Cytobacillus sp. IB215665: one gene and its partner. The protein of the gene in region 1 interacts with the protein of each later gene in a pairwise test. Links are inferred from orthologs where the notes say so. Each region holds a gene or a part of one and is shown in the gene's direction. Other genes may lie near its edges.

Evidence for each region.
Region 2: the proteins of SLH52_RS01130 (region 1) and recA interact in binary tests that used the Bacillus subtilis proteins (3 or more experiments, as listed by UniProt). The link is inferred for Cytobacillus sp. IB215665 from one-to-one orthologs.

Annotation. Positions count from the first base shown.
Region 1 is NZ_JAXBME010000001.1:249,885-261,524, forward strand. Bases 1-2,889 are described here. They hold SLH52_RS01130 (YveK family protein), read left to right. Parts: upstream 1-1,020; coding sequence 1,021-1,758; downstream 1,759-2,889. Other genes in these bases: SLH52_RS01135 (CpsD/CapB family tyrosine-protein kinase), read left to right, coding at 1,748-2,440; SLH52_RS01140 (carboxymuconolactone decarboxylase family protein), read right to left, coding at 2,638-2,889. In the rest of the region: more of SLH52_RS01140, read right to left, coding at 2,890-3,003; SLH52_RS01145 (NAD-dependent epimerase), read left to right, coding at 3,222-4,232; SLH52_RS01150 (methyl-accepting chemotaxis protein), read right to left, coding at 4,418-5,683; SLH52_RS01155 (GNAT family N-acetyltransferase), read right to left, coding at 5,996-6,430; SLH52_RS01160 (hypothetical protein), read left to right, coding at 7,253-7,411; SLH52_RS01165 (VanZ family protein), read left to right, coding at 7,756-8,274; SLH52_RS01170 (hypothetical protein), read left to right, coding at 8,724-8,918; SLH52_RS01175 (DEAD/DEAH box helicase), read right to left, coding at 9,353-11,640. UniProt on the Bacillus subtilis protein: Required for YwqD kinase activity. May bring YwqD and its substrates into contact. Probably involved in the regulation of capsular polysaccharide biosynthesis.
Region 2 is NZ_JAXBME010000004.1:380,621-392,248, forward strand. What follows is about bases 3,198-6,074. They hold recA (recombinase RecA), read left to right. Parts: upstream 3,198-4,054; coding sequence 4,055-5,095; downstream 5,096-6,074. Other genes in these bases: SLH52_RS08130 (competence/damage-inducible protein A), read left to right, coding at 3,198-3,725; rny (ribonuclease Y), read left to right, coding at 5,855-6,074. Also shown: SLH52_RS08115 (DUF3388 domain-containing protein), read left to right, coding at 1-771; SLH52_RS08120 (helix-turn-helix domain-containing protein), read left to right, coding at 792-1,685; pgsA (CDP-diacylglycerol--glycerol-3-phosphate 3-phosphatidyltransferase), read left to right, coding at 1,765-2,343; more of SLH52_RS08130, read left to right, coding at 2,487-3,197; more of rny, read left to right, coding at 6,075-7,426; SLH52_RS08145 (TIGR00282 family metallophosphoesterase), read left to right, coding at 7,504-8,298; stage V sporulation protein SpoVS, read left to right, coding at 8,930-9,190; SLH52_RS08155 (dipeptidase), read left to right, coding at 9,477-10,400; SLH52_RS08160 (2-oxoacid:acceptor oxidoreductase subunit alpha), read left to right, coding at 10,786-11,628. UniProt on the Bacillus subtilis protein: Multifunctional protein involved in homologous recombination, DNA repair and competence.

The DNA of each region.
Region 1 (11,640 bases):
CACGTCGTTGAAAAGCCTTTAATGTCCAACATAGGAGCCAATTATTGATTTCTTTTAGATGGCGGTTTTCGCATTAATTGTTGCTTCCCGTTCAAAGATATAAGCACGTATACATCTAGCGTTCGTGGCATCTTTTCTACTTATATAATACTCGTCAAATTGTTCATTTTTAATAAAATAGCTTAGATAGAAGAGTTTATGTGGAAGGTTACTAATAAGAGGATTTATTCTAAACGTATTTTCTAGTATTAATGTGTAGGTTAAAATACTTGTAATTCCATTAATTTCTATTTTACTAATCGATATAGTAGAGAAGGTTTTATGTGAATTCTATTGTAAAGTAGCAAAAGTGCCCACGCACTCTAGTTAAATCGATAAATATATATGTAGTATAAAAACAATCAAAGTGAAAATAGAGATAGTAGGAATATTTATTAGTTATGAACATAGAATCTAATATTAACAAATACATGGAAAACAACAGTGCTTTTGTAAAAAATACAGTTCATAAGTTTTTGGCTTTGGCTACTTCATTAGAACTAAAAGGTATGTAAGTAATAGTTTTAAAGAGGACAAGGTGTCATGAACATTCATTGTAAATGTGTTATGCCAGTACGAAAAAATATGATAACAGTAAAAAAGTAATAGTTTCTTTAGTACGTACATGTACAAGGTTTCACCGAGGTAGAGACAGACTGTTAATTGTTGGAGATTTTCGATTGTTACAAGTAAAGTGATGTGTAATTAATTAAGGTTTGGAGATGTATTTTTTAACAAAGGCTGTTTTTGCATAGATGGGTGAATAAAACGATAGCTATACCTTCTAGTTTAGGGAAGATAGCAACATAGTTTTAAAAAAAGAGCAATTAGCATAGCTAGCTAAGGTACGGTCATGAGTGGTAGAGTACGAGATCATTTATTCGAGAAAGGATTTTTAATAGTTTACTAGTTTATAAATTGTACAAGTTATTAGCAATAGTGATGAAAAAAATTCAAGTAAATATATTATTGGAGGAAGAGATGGAAGCAGAAATCGATTTTAAACAAATACTTTATATCGTTATTAAAAAAATATGGATTGTAATCTTCATGATGATAGTAGCCATTGTTATTAGTGGATTAATCAGTTTTTATGTTCTCACTCCTACCTATAAATCATCTGCACAAATACTAGTTTCACCAACTAATTCTCAAGTACAGCCATTCAGTTCAAATGACATACGACTCAGCATAGAGTTAATAAATACTTATAGCGAAATTATAAAAAGTCCGTTTATTTTAGAACAAGTAGTGGAGGAACTAGAATTAAGTGACTCTATTTCAAGTTTAAATAAGTCGATTACAATTCAAACAGAAAGTCAATCACAAGTCTTTTCAATAGAAGTGACTAATGAGGATAATGAAATGGCTGCTCAAATTACAAATACCATTGTACAAGTTTTCAAAGAAGATATTTACGAGTTAATGAATGTAAACAATGTAACAATCTTAGCTGAAGCAAAGACTTCAAGCAATCCCATTAAACCTAAACCATATCTTATTATTGCACTCTCCGCTGTAGCTTCTATTTTAGTTTCACTAGTACTCATTTTTTTAATAGAGTTTCTTGATAACTCTGTTAAATCTGAACAAGATATTGATAATTTAAACATGAATATATTAGGTACTGTGAATAAAATAAAAAAGGTAAAAGTCAAGAAAGCTCTAGTAAAACTGGAAGTTCAACAAGAAAGGGGAGTTAATAACCTTGAGGTCTGAAAAAGGAAAAGCAAAAAGTAGATTGCGAGGTATGGAGGCTTATTTGAAGCCAAAAACAATCGTATCCGAACAGTATCGATCTATACGGACAAACATACAATTTAGTATGAATACTCACGCTAAGCAATCGATCGTTGTTACATCTTCGATACCTAATGAAGGAAAGTCTACTACTATTACTAATTTATCAATCTCATTTGCACAACAAGGAAAACGTATATTAATTGTTGATGCTGATCTTCGAAAACCAACATTGCACAATATATTTAGAATCTCTCAAGTGAATGGACTAACAAATTATTTAGCTGGATTTTATTCTTCTATAGAGGACATCATCTACAATACTGACATTGATCATTTATCTATCGTTCCGTGTGGCCCAGTCCCAAATAATCCTGCTGAACTACTTAGCTCAAAGCGGATGAATGATTTTATGGAAGAAGCAATCCAAAAATTTGATCTGGTTTTGTTAGATACTCCTCCTGTTTTAGCAGTTACCGATGCACAAATTGTTTCTAATTTATGTGGTGGTGTTCTTCTTGTAGTAAAAAGCGGGAAAACAGATAAAAAACAAGTGAAAAAAGCTAAAGAATTACTGGAGCAAACGAATGCAAATATTTTAGGAGCAGTACTAAATCAAAAGGTAGCATCTAAAAATAAGGACTTTCATTATGTTAAATAACATCGAATTCCTCATGGGTGTATAAATAAAATTGTTTCTGTTTTTATAAAAAATGGACAAGATATATCCGAGCTCCATCTTTTACCTATTTAATTGAAAGTAGTCTAAGTTAAAAAGGGAAAATATAGCAAATAAATGATTATTTCATATAATTTGAAAAAGGCACAATCTATTAACTGTGCCTTTTTTAGTGTATATTAATGTTCCAATTGATTTAACTCCTGTATACACTCTTGGACAAGGGTGACAGCCTGACTCATTGAAGCTCCTCCTCCAAACGCTGCAGTTACTCCACAAGCTTCTAGTATTTCTTGTTCAGAGCACCCTTGATCCAAACACCCTTTTATATGGTATATAATGCAATATTCATCTTGAGCATATAAACTAATACCTAATGCAATCAATTGCTTTTCCTTCTGTGATAAGCTGCCTTCCTTAAAACATTCTTCAGTAAAAGAAATATACTCTTTAGCTAAATTGGGCATCTTTTCACTAAATAAACCGAGTCCAGCCTTATAATGATGAAGTGATGCTTCCGTTGAATTTCTAGCTTCAAACTCCATTCCTTATCAACTCCATTTCTAATTTGCAAAGGTCAAAAGTTATTATAAGCTAATTGATAAGTAATTAAACGAAAGAAGATGACAATTTTCTTTTTAGTTAAGGTTGGTTTAAAATAGAATATCTAATATAAAGAGCTTAGACCTTTGAACGAACTAGGTTTTATTGTACATCCATTTACGATCCTTATGGTGAGTGGTATGAAAGGAGGGTGAGATGATTGAAAACTATTCTAGTAACTGGAGCTGCTGGCTTTATAGGAGCACATGTATCAAGAAGGTTATTACAAGAAGGCTATGATGTTGTTGGGGTAGATAATTTAAACGATTACTACAATGTTTCGTTAAAAAAAGATAGATTAAAATTTTTGGAACATAAAAATTTCATGTTTAAGAAGTGCAGCATTACTGACGAACATGCGATTATGAATGTGTTTCATGAATATCAGCCAACTGTAGTCATTCATCTAGCTGCTCAACCAGGTGTGCGGTATAGCTTAGAAAACCCTCATGCCTATATTAACTCTAACGTCGTTGGATTCGTTAATATCCTAGAAGCATGCCGCCATCATGGTATAGAACAGCTAATTTATGCTTCGTCAAGCTCAGTTTATGGCGCAAATACGAAGCAACCATTTTCTGTGCACGATAATGTCGATCACCCTGTAAGTTTATATGCAGCAACAAAAAAAGCTAATGAGTTAATGGCACATACGTATAGCCACCTATACAACCTTCCGACAACAGGTTTACGATTCTTCACTGTTTATGGTCCGTGGGGTCGTCCTGATATGGCACCATTTTTATTTACTGAAGCAATTTTGAATGGTGAACCTATTGATGTTTATAATAAAGGGAACATGAAGCGAGACTTTACATATATTGATGATATTGTTGAAAGCATAAGTAAATTATTACATAAAATACCCGAGCCAAATGAACATTGGTCTGGAAACAATCCTGATCCTGGAACGAGCTACGTACCATACAAAGTATTTAATATTGGCAATAATAACCCGATCAAATTGACTGATTTTATTCAAGCTATTGAACAAAAGTTAGGTATGACAGCAAAAAAGAATTTTTTGCCTCTTCAATCAGGGGATGTTGTAGAAACATATGCGGATGTAGAGGATTTAATAAATGAGATCGACTTTAAACCACAAACATCGCTTAAAGATGGAGTAAGTAAGTTCATTGATTGGTATTTAACATATACAAATAAAGATTAAGGCATTTGGACATCAGGTGAAGCATATACTCCACCTGATTGCTCATTTCTTGCATGTCCATTTGATTGTTGCTTTTCGTTTTAGGCACGTATATCTAACGTTCATTGCATCTTTGCTACTTTTACAATGGTTGAGCTCTCATAAAACCCATCAAACTGTCCATTTTTAGTGAAACCGAATAGAAATTACACTTTAAAACGCCCAACCATCCCCTGTAATTCTGCTGCGGTATTTGCAAGAACTACTGTCGCATGAGAGATGTCTTCCATCGTTGCGCTTTGTTCCTCTGTAAGTGCAGCGACGTTTTGTGTATTTGCTGAAGATTGCTCCGTGATGTTAACAATTTCTTCCGAAGCTATCACAATATTGTTAGCGCTTGCATTTACATGCTCAACGGTTGTTGATACCTCTTTTGATTGTGTAGCTATTTCTTCAATCATTTTGGTGATCTCTTTGAAAGCTTGTCCAGTTTGGTTAATTAAGGAAAGACCGTCCGTAACATCTGTCTTGCCTACAATCATAGATTGCACTGCTTTATCTGCTTCTGATTGAATTTCTTCAATAAGCTTTCGAATGTCTTCTGTAGCACTTCCAGATTGTTCAGCTAACTTTCTCACCTCATCTGCTACAACAGCAAATCCTTTCCCATGCTCACCAGCCCTTGCTGCTTCTATAGCTGCATTTAATGCTAATAAGTTTGTTTGTTCAGCAATTTCAGTAATGAGTGTAACGATCTTGCCAATCGCTTTTGATTTTTCCCCGAATTTGTTAACAATTTCTGAAGCGAAAACTGCTTGCTGTTGGATTTGAGTCATTTGTGCTGCTGTTTTTGTGACAGCATCAGTTCCTATGTTTGCTTGTTTGCTAGTAGTTTCTGTTAAACTCGCTACTGACTGGATAGATGAAGCAACTTGGTTAATGCCTGATGAAACGTCTGACATGAATTGTGATGTAGAGGCTGTTTTTGATAGTTGATTTTCTGTTCCTGATGCGACGCCTTGAAGAGCGAGAGCGAGTTGTTCAGTTGCTTTGTTATTCATTTCGGTGCTTGAAGACAGTTCATTTGAACGCTCTGATACTTGAATTGATACATCATAGACTTTTTTAATAAGCTGGTGCCATTCATCACTCATTTCGTTTATAGATAGGGCGATTGGCTTTAAGCTTCCGGTTCGGCTTTCATCTAGACGTGATGTTAAGTCACCTTCTGCAAGCCGATTCGTATGTTTAATGATCATTGTCATTGGACGGAAAAACTTTTGGTAATTTAAAAAGCTAATGAGTGAACCGATGATTGCACCTCCAATGATAACACCAACTACATTAGTAACAAAAAGGGTACGTTCTAAGCCCATCATGTAACTTAATGATATACCTAATATTGAAGTACCGATTGCAGCAAACAAAATGGTCCGAATTAAGTACCTTGCAAGTGAAACAGGACTGGACATACGCTGTTCTCCTCTCAAAAATATATATATTTTTTACATATTATACTAATATTTGTTTGTTTTGTCATGAATTGATTGAATATTTGAACAGATAGATCAAGGAGGATAGTCGTATGCTCATTGATATATTTAGCACGTAAAACATCAATTCAATACATAGAAAGGAGGCGGTTTTCTATAGGAGTATAAGACTTCTGTATAAAGAATGTTTTCACATTATTTGTTGCTTTCGTAAAAAGGGCTAAACACCAATATTGCCAATGTCTGAGGCATCTAAAATATCATATTTTATACTTAAAGTTAGAACCTTTATCAAAGCTTGATTTGCATTGTGTGAACGAGATCTTCAAAACCAAACTCCTCATAAAGGTTTTTAGCGGGGTTATTAGCAAAAACATTTAGTTGAACGTATTTATAACCATGTTGTTTACATTTATTTAAGCCAGCTTGTAATAATTTATTACCGATACCTTTTTTGCGATGTTCTTCAAGCACATATAAGTCTGCAATATAGCCTATATACGTATTTTTAATCGAATCTATCGTCCCTGTAACGAGTACCCAGCCTAATAGTTTTTGATCTTCCTTTGCAACTAAATAATAGCCATTACTTAGGGCCATTTTGATGCCATTCACTGCATGCTGTTCATGCCCTTTTGCGTAGCCCATCGTGCTTTCGACAGCTACTTTCTTCGCATACCGAAATATTGTTTGCACATCACTATTTGACGCTTTCACTATTTTCATTTTGACTCTCCTCGCACCTTAAGTTATTTACTGTATATTCACCGTAAATTTGAAAGTGCATGTCAGGGCCCTAAAAACGCCAGAAATCATGTTAGTATAAAAATGGTATTTTTTGTGAATACACTGGTTATTATTTGAATTTGATAGAGTAATAGTATATAAAGATAGAAAGGGTTAAGAGGGACAATGTGGCTATCACGACAACAATGACAGCAAGATAAGTAGGGTTTAGTTTATGAAGCTGTCATAATTCTATTGAAGAAGGGGTGTCACGAATACTAGTTGTATACGTATTCTTCCTTCGTTCGAAAAATAACAATCACCCTTAATGAATGGGGCAGTTAGTGAAGATTTCTTGTGATTGTCATCGCTGTTAACATTAGATAGCTCGAAAGCTAATTTGTATTCAACTATATTTTTTGGCAAGGGCTATTTTCATAAACTTTGTTGCCATAGTTCCTAAATTAAGGCTCTTTTCGTAAACTCTGTTGCTATTATTATCAAATTAGTACCATAAAAAGTGATTTTATATGTTAGCCATCTTTGTACAGAAGAAAAGATGCCACGAATGTTACATATATACGTACTTATACCTTAGAACGAAAAGCAACAATCAATGCGAAAACAGCCATTAATTATATAGTTGTCAGTTTTACTCAACAGTCAGCATTTTAAAGAAGCAATGGTGGCTTCCCTATTAGTTGTTGAATACACTAGAAAGAAAAGGCTTCGCATTGGCTAGCCATCCATGGAGAGCTGCTCTGCTAACTGTAATCAATGCTTAAATGATGATTTGGAAATAAGACTTATGGAAGGTGTATCATGTTGAAAACAGAAGGAATAAAACCGATCATTTCTACACAACAATTTCTAGACATATTAAAGTATGCACACCAACAAGGTAACAGCTCTGAAACGATAACAGCGAAAGAATTAGTAAGTAAATTATCAGCAAAAATAACAGGAGAAGGTGTAAAATAAGAACTCCCATCGAATTTAAAGGCGGGAATAGCTTATCTCGCTCGTTAAACTGTCAAGAACACGTTATGACTATACGGTGTCATAGGACCTAGTGAAATGAGTATAATGAAGAAAGATATAATTTTTCAATATTTTGGCTATAAATGGTATTTGAATAACTATTAATGAAGGATGGGAAAGTTCAGGGGAAGGAAGTTCAATGAACTAAGGTAAGGGCAACTGTAAATAGCAAAGGTGGATGGTGGAAATCCCACGCATGTATGGGGTCAGCAATTCCTCTGTCGGTTGTTTCCAACACTTGTTACCAACCTTTTTTAGGATATGCATATAGAAGGGGATTATGAATGAAACAAAAAGCTGTACTTATACTCATTTGGCTGTCTGTTATTAGTTGTGCCGCTGTCATTTTTTACTTTTCATCACAACCATATTCACAGCAAGACTTAAGACCACAACTAGCAAAATATATCGACAAGCAATGGATTATCGATCATTTTTCACATATACAATTTACTTATAGTGGGTCAGAAATCAGTGTTGCAAATAAGGGACCTTATTCATTTCTTGAGTTTTTCATCCGTAAAGGTGCTCACTTTTTTATTTATTTTTTATTAGGCTTTTTAACATTCAATGCTCTAGCGATGATTTTCCGAAATAAATGGAAATGCATGGTCTATGCAATGTCATTTATCATTATTTATGCTGCAAGCGATGAAATTCACCAAATGTTTACAGGCAGTCGTTCCGCGCTTATAGCTGATGTCCTTTTAGATAGCTTTGGTGGTTTAGTAGGAATCGTCATAGCTGCAGTATTTTTCAGAAAATCTGTGAAAATAACTGGCTTCTATGTCTTCAAGAAATAATTATCGTTCTGTTCTAGGCTTTTTAGATGATGTACAAAGGGAAAGTAGCAAACGATTCATCATTTGATTGAATCGTTTTAATTATGCGGTTCATTAAAGATGTCATGTTAAAATGGTACTATTAAGTCTCTATGGTTATATTTTACGGTGTAAGAAGTTGTCTTTTCCTTATGCTCTTTTCGTAAACTATGTTGATATGACAATAACTTATAAAAACAAAGCGAGATAATTCGGATTGATGGGCGCACACCATTCAGGAAGGTAAGATAGGGGACATGGGCTATAGAAAATCCAATATAGAAAAAAGAGTTACTATTTTTGAAAGCCCTTTGCAATATAAAGTTATGCATCAAACGGTTGGTCAATGGATAGATCCATAATTGTAGGGACATAACCATGAAAAATCTAGCATTGTATTAATAATTCGTTAACAGAAAGAGGGTGAGTGCTTGGACAAGCATATGCCACCAGCATTTTATCTATTTACTGGAATTTCATTATTGTTTATTGGTATCGGGAATACAAGCCGTTTTTTTCAACCTCAAGGAATACTTGATTATATTGTGGGGTTCTTCGGGATAGTAGCAATATGTTGTTCAATATTCTTGTTAATGCAATTCAAAAAGGTGAATGGTCGTCATTGAATAAGTTTAAGAAATAGAAACGAATAAAAGATAGACTTGTAGATTGTCAATTAACTCTCGTACCGATGATAAGGTTTATGTAAGGCAAATATTTAGTCATCGCTTTTCTTTCCTATCAGATTTCACTTCTTTAGTTTCTTCTCCACTAATTGTAATAATTGCTGCCACTGTTCAGCTTTTCCCTCGTGTTTTGGGTTTACTTTAGTTTTCTTTCTTCCTCTTGTTCGTTTGGGCTTTTCCAATCTTCCTACCTCCTTGATTAATGTTTAAGTCAGCTATCAGATGAGGTCCCCTATACCTTAGTAGGGGAGCTATTTATAAGGAGCAGCCAATGGTAAACTGGTCGCCCCTATATCTACAATAGCTCATTAGGTGAAGCAACTTTATAGCTGGTTAACAAATATTAGATGGTTGAGTGAATACAGTTCACTAACTTACAGCAGCAAATTTTGCAGCTCCTCTGTAGATAGTTCTGTAATCCATGCTTCAGTTTGAATAATTTGATCGTTTAGTGCTTGCTTTTGTTCAAGCATTTGGTCAATTTTTTCTTCAAGCGTGCCAGTCGATATAAATTTATGGACGTGCACGAAACGTTTTTGCCCTATTCGGTGTGCCCGATCAGTTGCTTGATTTTCTACCGCAGGATTCCACCAACGGTCAAAATGAATGACGTGATTAGCAGCAGTTAAGTTTAAGCCGGTTCCACCAGCTTTTAATGATAAAATCATAATGTTTACTTCTTTGTTTTGAAAGCGTGCGATCATTTGATCACGCTTCGTTTTAGCTAAGCTACCGTTCAAGAATAATATTTCTTCGCCGAGCTCATCTTCTAACAATTTTTTGATCATATTACCCATACCAATATATTGTGTGAAAATGAGACAACTTTCATCACTTTCACGAATATTGTCGATAAGCTCTCGTAGCTTACCAAGCTTTGTAGATCGATTCAGTACATCAAGCGGTTGCTCCTCTTTTAAATAGAGAGCAGGGTGATTACATAGCTGTTTCAATTTACTGAGCATCGTTAATATTAAGCCTTTGCGTTTGATCCCTGTTTCTTGCTCAATCTTTGTAAGTGTGTCTTGAACGAGCTGTTCATATAATGATGCTTGCTCAACAGTAAGCGGGCAATATTCCTTCTGCTCCTGTTTATCAGGTAAATTCAGTGCTACATCTTTATCGGTTTTTGTGCGGCGTAATAAGAAGGGCCGAATTAATTTTTGCAGCTTATTGATTCGTTGCTCAGATTGATCCTTTTCAATCGGGTTCACATAGTCTTTTTGGAACTTACCTAGGCTCCCTAAATAACCTGGGTTACTAAAATCAAATATTGACCATAATTCCGATAGTCGATTTTCCATCGGTGTACCCGTTAACGCAATATGGTGTTCACCTACTAATTGGCGTATCGCTTTAGACTGTTTCGTGTCCGCATTTTTAATATTTTGTGCTTCATCAATGCAAACCGTTCCCCACTGTACACTTGAAAGATCTTCGAAATCAAGGTGTGACAATCCATATGAAGTGATCACAACATCGGCATTGTGAACAGTAGGCTCAAACTTGTCACCTTTTGCACGGTGAGAACCATAATGCAAATGAATACGTAACGAAGGTGCGAACTTTTCAAGTTCTTTTTGCCAGTTTCCTAAAACGGAAGTTGGACAAATTAATAAAGATGGCCTATGGTTGTTTTCTTCCTCTTTAACCTTTAACAAATAGGCAATCATTTGAATCGTTTTGCCGAGTCCCATATCATCAGCTAAACATGCACCAAAGCCAAATTTACGTAAAAATAACAGCCAATCAACACCTTGCTGCTGATAAGGACGCAGCTCACCACAAAATGTAGCTGGAATTGTTGCTGAAGGAATTTCTTTAATTTCATTTAGCTGCTTTAACATACTTTTTAAATGACGATTCAATTCAATTTGGATCATTGCGAATGGTCTGTCATCTGCGGATTGACCGTCCGTTAACTCATCTCGTAATAGCTCTTGTTCAAGAATGTCACGAAAATGCAAGCCTTCTTCGTTTGCTTTCTCAAGAACGCTTTGTACTCTCCTAATAAATTCTGGATCAAGCTTTACCCATTTCCCCCGTATGTTGACAAGGCGTCGTTTCTGGTCGACGAGTGTCAAAAATTCGTCTTCCGATAAATCGATACCATTTGTCGAAAATCGCCAATCAAAATCTATCAGCTGTGTTAAGCCGACAAAAGATTTTCTACCGTTGGATGATGTCGATTTAACCTTCGCTTTCATCGATAGGTTCGTATCCTTTAATGCTTGCCACCATGATGGCAGCAAAATTTCTACACCTGCTGAGAGCAATGTTTCACTGGCTTCGGTTAAAAATTCCCATGCGTGCTGCTCTGTTAGCTTTTCCAACAATCCTCTTTCTGTTTGTAGCCAAGGAATAAGTTTCCCCCACAATGTTTGTTCTCTTTCTATGCGATCAATATTTGGCTTCCATTCGGTTGGCAGTTGATCTTCATTCAAAATTACGAGCTCGTCTTTATTGTCCTTTGAGCGCAAAAACGTTTCTAACTGCCAGATTCCATCATCATGTTCTGGTTCATCAAGCCGTAACCCAACAGTAAAGGGCGTTGTATCTAATTTCCAACCGATTTTTTCTAACCAGTCATCTTCACTAAAGATGATCGTCTGAGGGTGATTTTGATCATGCTTAGGGTCGATCCCATTAGGCTGAAGGCTTT
Region 2 (11,628 bases), on another replicon or contig:
TTAGAATACGAAATTCATAAAAATAGACCTGGCTTACTCGGGGATGTGTCATCTTTATTAGGGATGTTATCTATTAACATCGTTACAATCAATGGTGTTAAGGACCATCGACGTGGGTTATTATTGAGATGTGATCGGAATGAACAAATAGAGCGTCTTGCATCAATTTTACAAACTATGGATAATATAACAGTGACAAAAATACGTGAACCGAAGCTAAGAGATCGTTTAGCTGTTAGACATGGACGTTATATTCAAAGGGATGAGGACGATAAAAAAACATTTCGATTTGTCAGAGATGAGCTCGGCGTATTAGTTGATTTTATGGCAGAATTGTATAAACAAGAAGGTCATAAATTAATCGGTATACGTGGTATGCCAAGGGTTGGCAAAACTGAATCGGTCGTAGCAGCGAGCGTATGTGCAAATAAGCGATGGTTATTTGTCTCTTCAACATTGCTTAAGCAAACGGTCAGAAGTCAGCTCATTGAGGACGAATATAACGAAAATAATCTATTTATCATTGACGGTATTGTATCAACGAAAAGAGCTTCAGAACGCCATTGGCAGCTAGTTCGTGAAATTATGAGGCTTCCAGCTGTCAAGGTAGTTGAGCATCCGGATATTTTTGTTCGAAATACTGAATATACGATGGACGATTTCGATTATATTATTGAACTACGGAATAATCCTGAAGAGGAAATAACGTATGATCTCGTTGAACAACCACAAATGTTACAAGAATCTAGCTTATCTACATTTGATTTTTAGCAAATTGGAAGGTGTTTTCATTGACAGAACTAGGTAAAAGATTGAAAGAAGCAAGAGAAGAAAAAAATATTAGCATAGACGATTTACAAAAGTTAACGAAGATACAAAAACGTTATCTAATCGGAATTGAAGACGGTAATTATGATCGAATGCCTGGACAATTTTACGTGCGTGCGTTTATCAAATCGTATTGTGAAGCAGTTGAGTTAGATGCTGATGTTATTTTTGAACAATATGAAAATGAACTCCCGAGCTTATCTAATTCAGATTTACCTGGTCAGCTGTCGAGAGTACAGAGTCGTAAACAGATTTCCCCAACAACAACTTCAAAAGTGGCAGATTTGCTACCAAAAGTATTAACAGGAGTTTTTGTTTTCGGTCTTCTTATAGGGATTTACTTCATCGCACTGAATTTTTTAGGTAATTCAGATGGTACTCCAGCGCAGGAAAGTGGAGAAGACCGTGAAATTGTCGTTGAAGATAATTCAGAAGAAAATGATCCAGTTGAAGAGGTGGGCAGCGAGCCTGCAGCAGAAGACACTGATCAAGAAACTGATGTACAGGATGAAGAAGAGGACGAGCCTGAGCAAGCAGTAGAACAGGTGCTAGAATTAGTAAGTGTGCAAGGCGCTAATTCTTCCATGAAGTTATCTAATACAGAAGAATTTAATTTAGAGATTAAATCAACTGGAAATACTTGGATTACTCTTAGGAATGACCAAGGCGAACAGTTTTATTATGACTTCTTAAATGAGGATGACCAACCATTGTCCTTCGATATGAGCAAAGAAAATAAAATATCACTAAAGTCAGGCTATACACCAGTAACAGAAATATATATAAATGGAGAACTGGTAGAGTTTCCAAATGAGGGAGGAACAACCCAAACTATGGAAATCCTCTTCAATAATTAATAAAGTCATCATTTTGATGGCTTTTTTGACTTTTTCTGATATATTATTGTACATGTAAGTTATGAAGGAGGAAGAATTTGTGAATATACCAAATAAGATTACCGTTTCACGTATTTTGTTAATTCCAGTGTTTTTGGTGATTATGCTTGCACCGCTATCCTGGGGACAATTACAAATAGGCGGAGGAGAGATACCTGTTACTCATTTCATTGGTGCTATCATTTTTATTATTGCTTCCACGACTGATTGGATTGACGGATATTATGCAAGGAAATTTAATCTCGTCACCAACTTAGGAAAATTTTTAGACCCTCTAGCTGATAAGCTATTAGTGTCAGCGGCGCTTATAACACTCGTTCAGTTTGAATTGGCACCTGCATGGATGGTCATAGTCATTATAAGTAGAGAATTTGCCGTAACAGGTTTACGACTTGTTCTAGCAGGTGGTGGTGAAGTTGTTGCTGCAAACATGCTTGGCAAGATTAAAACATGGACGCAAATTGTAGCCGTTTCTGCATTGCTATTACATAATATTCCTTTTGAAGCATTGTCGATTCCATTTGCTGATATAGCACTATGGATCGCAGTATTTTTCACAATTTGGTCTGGGTGGGACTATTTTGCGAAAAATAAACATGTATTTGCTAACTCAAAGTAAACCAGCATATTGAGATGATAAGCCGAAGTAGTAAATTTTATGAGGATGAGACGGGTTTCCTTCTCATCCTCATAAAGTTAAAGGAACATAATGTAGCAGTCTTCAACCTGCTATAACACATGCTATTTTTACGGGGGGATGACATGAACGCTGAGATTATAGCAGTTGGATCAGAGTTATTATTAGGACAAATTGCGAATACAAATGCACAATTCCTATCGAAACAATTAGCAGAGCTAGGAATTAATGTTTATTTTCATACTGTAGTTGGTGATAATCAAGATCGGTTAAAAAGGGTCGTTGAAACAGCAAAGCAGCGATCAAAATTGATTATCTTCACTGGAGGGTTAGGCCCAACAAAAGACGATCTAACTAAGGAAACGATGGCATCTATGCTAAAGCAACAGCTAGTCACACATGAACAATCACTTAAAAGAATTGAAGCGTACTATGAAAAAGTAAATCGTAAAATGACAGACAATAACAAAAAGCAAGCTGTTATTCTAGAAAATGCAACGGTATTGCTTAATGACCATGGGATGGCACCGGGAATGGCTATAACGAAGGATCAAGTTACATATATGCTATTGCCAGGCCCTCCAAAGGAAATGCAACCAATGTTTTTGAAATACGGGACAGAATATCTCAATAACCTCTTAGGTGTTCGTGAGAGAATCATATCTCGCGTATTAAGATTCTTTGGAATTGGTGAGTCAAAGTTGGAAACTGAGATTGAAGATTTGATTGATAAGCAAGTGAATCCAACGATTGCTCCGTTAGCATCTGACTTTGAAGTAAAACTTCGATTGACAGCTAAACATTCCTCAGTAGACATAGCTAATGAGCTTCTTAATGATACAGAACAAGAAATACTAAGTCGTGTTGGTCAATATTTTTATGGTTATGAAAACACCTCACTATTAGAACATGCGGTAGCTGTTTTACAAGAAAAAAAAATGACGATATCTAGCGCTGAAAGTTTAACTGGAGGCATGTTCATGAGTGAGTTAATAGCTGTTCCTGGTTCTTCATCTGTAGCTAAAGGTGGAATTGTAGCTTATACGAATGATATGAAGGAAACATTACTCAATGTTAACCGAACGACACTTGTACAGGAAGGTGCCGTCAGTAAAAAATGTGCACAACAAATGGCTGAGCATGTGAGGAAATCATGTAACTCTGACTGTGGAATTAGCTTTACTGGAGTTGCTGGACCACAAAGCGTGGAAGGTAAAGATGTAGGAACGGTCTTTATTGGGCTTTCGATCAATGATCATCCTACAGAAGTCTATTCATTGAAATTGGCTGGTTCTAGACAAATGATTAGAGAAAGAGCTATTAAATATGGATACTATTATTTACTCAAACAATTGAAAAAATAATAAGCTATGGGCTACCCAACTTTTGTAGTTTCTTTGAATTAAAATATACACACGAATATAATTAGTACGATGTGCATCTTTGCTACTATAAACCGATGACTGTTTAGTAAAACGATATCTATACCTGCTATTTAAGTAACTATAAGCAACAAAGTATACGAAAAGAGCCTAAGTTTTAGATCCCCAAATCTACTTTACCCAACAATGTTCTAGTTTGCTGATTGAATTCACTTTTGAATAAAAAAACGAATAGATGTTCGTTTTTTGCTTGGCAAATGTCCAAAAACAAGGTATAGTATAAGTAGTAATGGAGATGAGGAGGAATAAATGTGAGTGATCGTCAAGCTGCATTAGATATGGCGTTAAAGCAAATAGAAAAACAATTTGGTAAAGGATCAATAATGAAGTTAGGTGAGCAGTCGGAACGTCAAATCTCTACCGTTCCTAGTGGTTCATTAGCATTGGATGTTGCACTTGGAGCAGGTGGTTATCCACGTGGTCGTATCATTGAAATATACGGACCTGAAAGCTCTGGTAAAACAACAGTTGCACTTCATGCGATTGCTGAAGTGCAAGAACAAGGCGGTCAAGCTGCATTTATCGATGCTGAGCATGCGTTAGACCCTATTTATGCACAAAAGCTAGGTGTTAACATAGAAGAACTATTGCTATCTCAACCTGATACAGGTGAACAGGCGTTAGAGATTGCTGAAGCACTTGTAAGAAGTGGTGCTGTTGATATTTTAGTCATCGATTCAGTTGCAGCGCTCGTTCCAAAGGCTGAAATTGAAGGGGAGATGGGAGACTCTCATGTTGGCTTACAAGCACGTCTTATGTCTCAAGCCTTACGTAAGCTCTCAGGAGCAATAAATAAATCTAAAACGATTGCTATTTTCATTAACCAAATTCGTGAGAAGGTTGGTGTTATGTTTGGGAATCCGGAAACTACACCTGGTGGTCGTGCGTTAAAGTTTTATTCTTCAGTACGTTTAGAGGTTCGTCGAGCTGAACAACTGAAGCAAGGAAATGATATCGTAGGTAATAAAACGAAATTAAAAGTAGTAAAGAATAAAATAGCACCTCCGTTTAAAATAGCCGAGGTTGATATTATGTACGGTGAAGGAATTTCCAAAGAGGGAGAAATTCTTGATATGGGCTCTGAGCTCGATATTGTCCAGAAGAGCGGATCTTGGTACTCGTTTGAAGGTGAACGTCTAGGGCAAGGGCGAGAAAACGCTAAACAATTCTTAACGGAGAATGCGGACATATCAAAACAAATACACGAACAAATTCGAGAACACTACGGCCTTAACAATACAACAGAGCCGGTGGGCGACGATTCTCAAAGTGAACTCGAATTAAAAGAGTAAACAACATAAGCTCTAAAAGAAGGATACTACATGAAGTATCCTTCTTTTTCATTTACGCTGTTTTCGTATTAATAAAAAAAGCTAAACACAAATATAGCTATCGATCGGCGCATCATTTCTTATCAAAGATTATGAAAGTCATATAAAACTCATCAGTTATTTAAATGTAAGTGAAAAAATACAACAAAGTTTACGAAAAGTGCCTACATTTATCATTAGTTCTATTCAATAGCTTTCAACAACAGGACATAGTATGGTAAATCATCTACCAGTTTATAAGGTGGTAGGACTAAGGTTTGCAGAAAGTCTGTCGCTGTTCAAGTCAAGGTTTGTGCGCTCTCTTCCAATATTAAGGAAAGATGGCAGTGGCAGGCCTTGACAATAAAATTACCCACCTTTACAATTAGTATGTATATTATACATGCTTGTTAATATTACAATTGTTACTATTAAGAATTTTTTCAAACAAAATTGGAGGACAGATAGGAAGAAGGAGCGATCGGTTGGTGTCAGGTGCAAGTGCAATGAAATAGTTGCCACGTACTTATGAAGCACACGATGAAATTACTTGTGTAGGTATTTAACAATAAATTACCAACGATATTGAGTAAATTCACAGTCTTTTTCCAGGCTTATAACAGCCTCTAGTATTGGAACTTGAAAAGCCATTGTGCATGTTGGAATTTATTAAGGGAAAAATTACATGCCGACAGTTTGAATCTAGCAAGAAACAAGTATATAGCAAGAGGAGGTGAAATGATGGACAATCTCAATCCCATTATAATCATCGCCATTTTGCTTGCCATAGTCGGTGCAGTTGTTGTTCTTTATATCTCACTTGTTCGTAAATCTAATGAGGCGAAAATCACAAGCGCAAAAAGCGCTGCTGAACAAATTATTAACGATGCAAATCGAGAGGCTGACGCGCTTAAAAAAGAAGCGCTTCTTGAGGCAAAGGATGAAATCCACAAACTTCGAACAGAAGCAGAAAAAGAAATTCGTGATCGAAGAAGCGAACTAAAAAAACAAGAAAATCGGTTAATGCATAAGGAAGAGAATCTTGATCGTAAGGATGAATCTTTATCTAAGCGAGAGAGTGTGTTAGAAAAAAAGGAGGATTCTCTAGGTCAAAGACAACAGCATATTGAAGAGATGGAAAGCAAAGTGGAAATGATGTTTAACAAACAACGTACAGAGCTTGAACGTATTTCTAGTTTGACACGTGAGGAAGCGAAACAAATCATTCTTAGCAATGTTGAAAAAGAGCTTGCACACGATGTTGCGATTACGATCAAAGAAGCAGAAAGTCGCGCTAAAGAAGAAGCTGATAAAAAGGCAAAAAACATTTTATCATTAGCCATTCAACGTTGTGCGGCTGATCATGTAGCGGAATCTACAGTTTCTGTCGTAAATCTGCCTAATGATGAAATGAAAGGACGTATCATTGGTCGGGAAGGTAGAAATATTCGAACTCTAGAAACGTTAACAGGTATTGATTTGATCATCGATGATACACCTGAAGCAGTGATTTTATCTGGCTTCGATCCGATTCGACGTGAAACGGCTCGCATTGCTTTAGATAAGCTTGTTCAAGATGGACGTATTCATCCTGCTCGTATTGAAGAAATGGTTGAAAAATCGAGAAGAGAAGTGGATGAATATATTCGCGAAATTGGTGAACAAACGACATTTGAAGTAGGTGTACATGGACTCCATCCAGATTTAATCAAAATATTAGGTCGACTTAAGTACCGAACGAGTTATGGTCAAAACGTGTTGAAGCATTCAATGGAAGTCGCATACTTGTCAGGGTTGTTGGCAGCTGAGTTAGGTGAGGATGAGTTACTAGCTCGTCGAGCAGGCTTACTTCATGATATTGGTAAGGCTATAGATCATGAGGTTGAAGGTAGTCATGTTGAAATTGGTGTAGAATTAGCTATGAAATACAAAGAGCATCCAATTGTTATTAATAGTATAGCTTCACACCATGGTGATACAGAGCCTACTTCTATTATTGCAGTATTAGTAGCTGCTGCCGATGCATTATCTGCAGCAAGACCTGGAGCAAGAAGTGAAACACTTGAAAACTATATAAGACGTCTCGAAAAGCTTGAAGAGATTTCTGAATCATTTGATGGTGTTGAGAAATCATTTGCAATTCAGGCTGGGCGTGAAGTTCGAATTATGGTTAAACCAGATTCGATTGATGATCTGGAAGCTCATCGATTAGCTCGTGAGATTAGAAAGAAAATCGAAGATGAGCTCGATTACCCAGGTCACATAAAAGTGACAGTGATTCGGGAAACACGAGCTGTCGAATATGCAAAATAAAGTGGTTTTTACCACTTTATTTTTTTTGTTTTGGCAAAACTGATAATAAATTGTACAAATATAAAGGGGTCGAAAAAATGAAAATTTTATTTATTGGAGATGTAGTTGGCTCACCAGGAAGAGATATGGTTAATGAATATGTTCCTAAATTAAAAAAGAAATACTTTCCTTCAGTTACTATTATTAATGGTGAAAATGCAGCAGGGGGTAAAGGGATAACTGAAAAAATATACCACGGTTTTATTAAGGCTGGAGCACAAGCGGTTACACTTGGTAATCATACGTGGGATAACAGAGATATATTTGAGTTTATTGACTCTGCGAAATACATGATACGCCCTGCAAACTTTCCAGAAGGTGTACCAGGTAAAGGCATCGTTTATATCCCTTGTGAAGGTCGTGAGGTTGCCATTATTAATATACAAGGAAGGACATTTTTAAATCCAAATGACTGCCCATTTACAAAAGCTGATGAATTAATTGAAGAAGCAAGAAAGCGAACTAAAATCATTTTTGTAGATTTTCACGCGGAAGCCACGAGTGAAAAACAAGCAATGGGTTGGTATTTAGATGGAAGGGTATCTGCTGTTGTAGGAACGCATACACATGTGCAAACGGCCGATCATCGCATACTACCTCAAGGTTCTGCATATATAACTGACGTAGGTATGACAGGTCCATATGATGGAATATTAGGTGTTGACAGAGAAGCAGTTTTGAAGCGTTTTTTGACTAATCTCCCTGTTCGGTTCGAAGTAACCGATGGAAGAGCTCAACTTAATGCTGTAGTCATTGATATTGACAACAAAACTGGTAGAGCTAAAGGGATTAACCGTATTATTATTAATGATGATCATCCATACTTTGATTAAATTTTTATCATTAATTGTATAAACTTTGATGTGTATATGTGATTGGAACAGTCTTTAGAGAAGAAAAGATACCCCGTTTGCTAGATCTACATGTGTTTATAACTTGGTACGTAAGCTAAGGCTCTTTTCGTCAACTCTGTCGCTGTTGTTATCAAATTAGTACCATTAAAAGTGGTTATATATGTTAGTCATTGTTGTACAGAAGAAAAGGTGCCACGAAGGCAAGATGTATTCGTACTTATATCTTAGAACGAAAAGCAACAATCAATGCGAAGTCATCCTTTCGTCAATTTTGTTGATTTTTCAAATAGGTAATATGTGATTGTTCGTTCTTACATAAAACAACTGTAATGAAAACGTATTTATTTCTTAAACCGTATATTGATTTTGAATTCGAAAAGGGATTTATCCAGAGTTGTTGATTTGCTAGTCATTTGGCTGTAATAAAAACCTATTTTCCTAACCTTGTTTCTCCAGAAATTAAGATTTTTGTGAATTTTTTGATAAAAGATTAAAAACTTGCAGGAATACTATATGTGACTACTGAATATAGTATCAATGGGCTTATATATATACAAAATGTTCTACTGAACACTTATCATTCACAGTAAAAAACAAGGAGGAACTAGGAATGGAAATATTAAAGGTTTCAGCAAAGTCTAACCCTAATTCTGTGGCTGGTGCACTTGCAGGAGTACTACGAGAAAGAGGGGCAGCAGAGATTCAAGCGATTGGGGCAGGTGCATTAAACCAAGCAGTGAAAGCGGTAGCGATAGCAAGAGGTTTTGTAGCTCCAAGTGGTGTTGATCTCATTTGTATCCCAGCGTTCACGGACATCCAAATTGATGGAGAAGAACGGACGGCAATCAAATTGATTATTGAACCTCGCTAGGTTCATTGTTAGAATTTTACTCTAGAAGTTAGCATAAACCTGTTTGCGAATACTGCAAACAGGTTGTTTTTATACTGTGAAGAAAATACAGTTAGCCACGCTGCTATTCATTGTACAGGTGATACGATCGTAAAGATGGACACATGAGTCCCCATCCTCAGTTGATATGATATACGCAAAGAAGAAAAGATGCCAAGTGGGATTAGTTTATATACATGTAAGATGTTCTTACGAAAACCGTCGATAATGCCGAGAAAACTCTTATGATAAAAGAGGAGGATTAAGAATGAACATTTTTGATGCACATTGCGATGTTTTATTAAAGATGTGGCTCAATCCATCTATTTCATTCGAAAATGACAAGTCATTACATATAACTTACGAGCAAATGGTTGCGACAAAAAGTAAAATACAATGCTTTGCGATTTACATTCCTGAATCTGTCAGTAATATAGATAAATTTGACGTCGCATTAGAAATGATAGATATATTTTATAATCAAATCATCGCTAAATATGATCATATTAAACTAGTTAAAACAAAACAAGATATTAATACCTTAAATAGTAATGAAATTGGTGCTATGTTAACGCTTGAAGGGTGCGATTGTATAGGGTGGAGTATTACTAGGTTAAAAACTCTCCTCCAGCTAGGTGTTTCTTCTGTTGGTTTAACATGGAATTATGGCAATACTGTAGCTGACGGTATTTTAGAAGAGCGAGGAGCTGGTCTTTCATCATTTGGAAAAGAGGTTGTTCAAACATTCAATGACCAAAAAGTATGGACAGATGTCTCTCATTTATCAGAGCAAGGATTTTGGGACGTAATGGCATTAGCGGACTATCCAATTGCATCACATTCGAATTGTTATAAGCTTTGTGACCATCCGCGCAATTTACATAACGATCAAATTACAGCTATGATCGAGAAAGATGGCATGATAGGTGTTACCTTCGTTCCACAGTTTTTATCCGTACACGGTCATGCAGGCATAACAGATATATTGTTACATGTAGAACATTTATGTTCTTTAGGCGGAGCTAAGAACATAGGGTTTGGTTCTGATTTCGATGGCATTTCTACAACAGTAAGAGGTATGGGAAACTTTAAGTGCTATATGCATTTAATTGAAGAATTACATAAATATTATAGCGATGAGTTAGTAAGAAGTTTTTTATATCAAAATTTTGTAGAACATTTACCTGAATAATAAATGATTTTTTAGAAAACAAAAAAATTATTCATATAATCGACAAATTTTATGTTGAAACACTTGCAATTTTTTGATTATAGGTCTAGAATTGTAAGCGTTTAGTACATCCAAACATTTCATAATTGTTATTCATCAAAAACATTTTAGATTGCCATGTAAGTGTCTTGGTTGGAACGTGCTATAACAAATTGTACATGTTCAAAAGGGAAAGAAAATGATGAAGGTACCAATAATTTACTTGTATGCGCTTTAAATGTGTAAATACAAAATGAGCGGGTATGAGGAGAATATCAAACCATTGTATGACTGATACTTTTTGAACATTCTCAAACAAATGCTGTTAAATATATAATATTGAACGTATTCCAAAGGGGTGTAAGACATGATCAATCAACTTTCATGGAAAGTTGGCGGACAACAAGGGGAAGGTATTGAAAGTACAGGAGAAATTTTCTCAGTAGCGTTAAACCGATTAGGGTATTATTTATATGGGTATCGCCATTTTTCCTCACGTATTAAAGGTGGTCATACGAATAACAAAATTCGCGTTAGTACAACTCAGGTTCGTGCTATTTCTGATGATTTAGATATACTAGTAGCATTTGACCAAGAAACAATTGATGTTAACTTTAGTGAGTTACGTGATGGTGGGATTGTAATTGCTGATGCAAAGTTTAACCCGACCATTCCAGATGATTCAAAAGTAGCATTGTATGCGGTTCCATTCACGGAGATTGCAACTGATTTAGGCACTTCGTTAATGAAAAATATGGTTGCTGTAGGTGCTTCTAGTGAGCTACTTGATATTGACACGAAGGTGTTCTTTGAAGTAATTGACGAAAAGTTTGGCCGAAAAGGTCAACAAATTGTCGATAAAAACATGGAAGCAATTCAAGCAGGCGCTGATTTTATGAAGCAACAGCTCGGTAACAGTAATAAAGAGATGAAAATTGAAAAAGCAGATGGTAAAAAGCGTCTGTTTATGATAGGTAACGATGCGATTGCATTAGGTTCATTAGCTGGAGGGGCTAGATTTATGCCTGCATATCCTATTACACCAGCTTCTGAAATAATGGAGTATTTAATTAAAACGCTACCTAAATTTGGTGGAACAGTTATACAAACTGAAGACGAAATTGCTGCTTGTACAATGGCAATTGGTGCTAATTATGCGGGAGTAAGAACTCTAACTGCGTCAGCTGGACCTGGTCTATCGTTAATGATG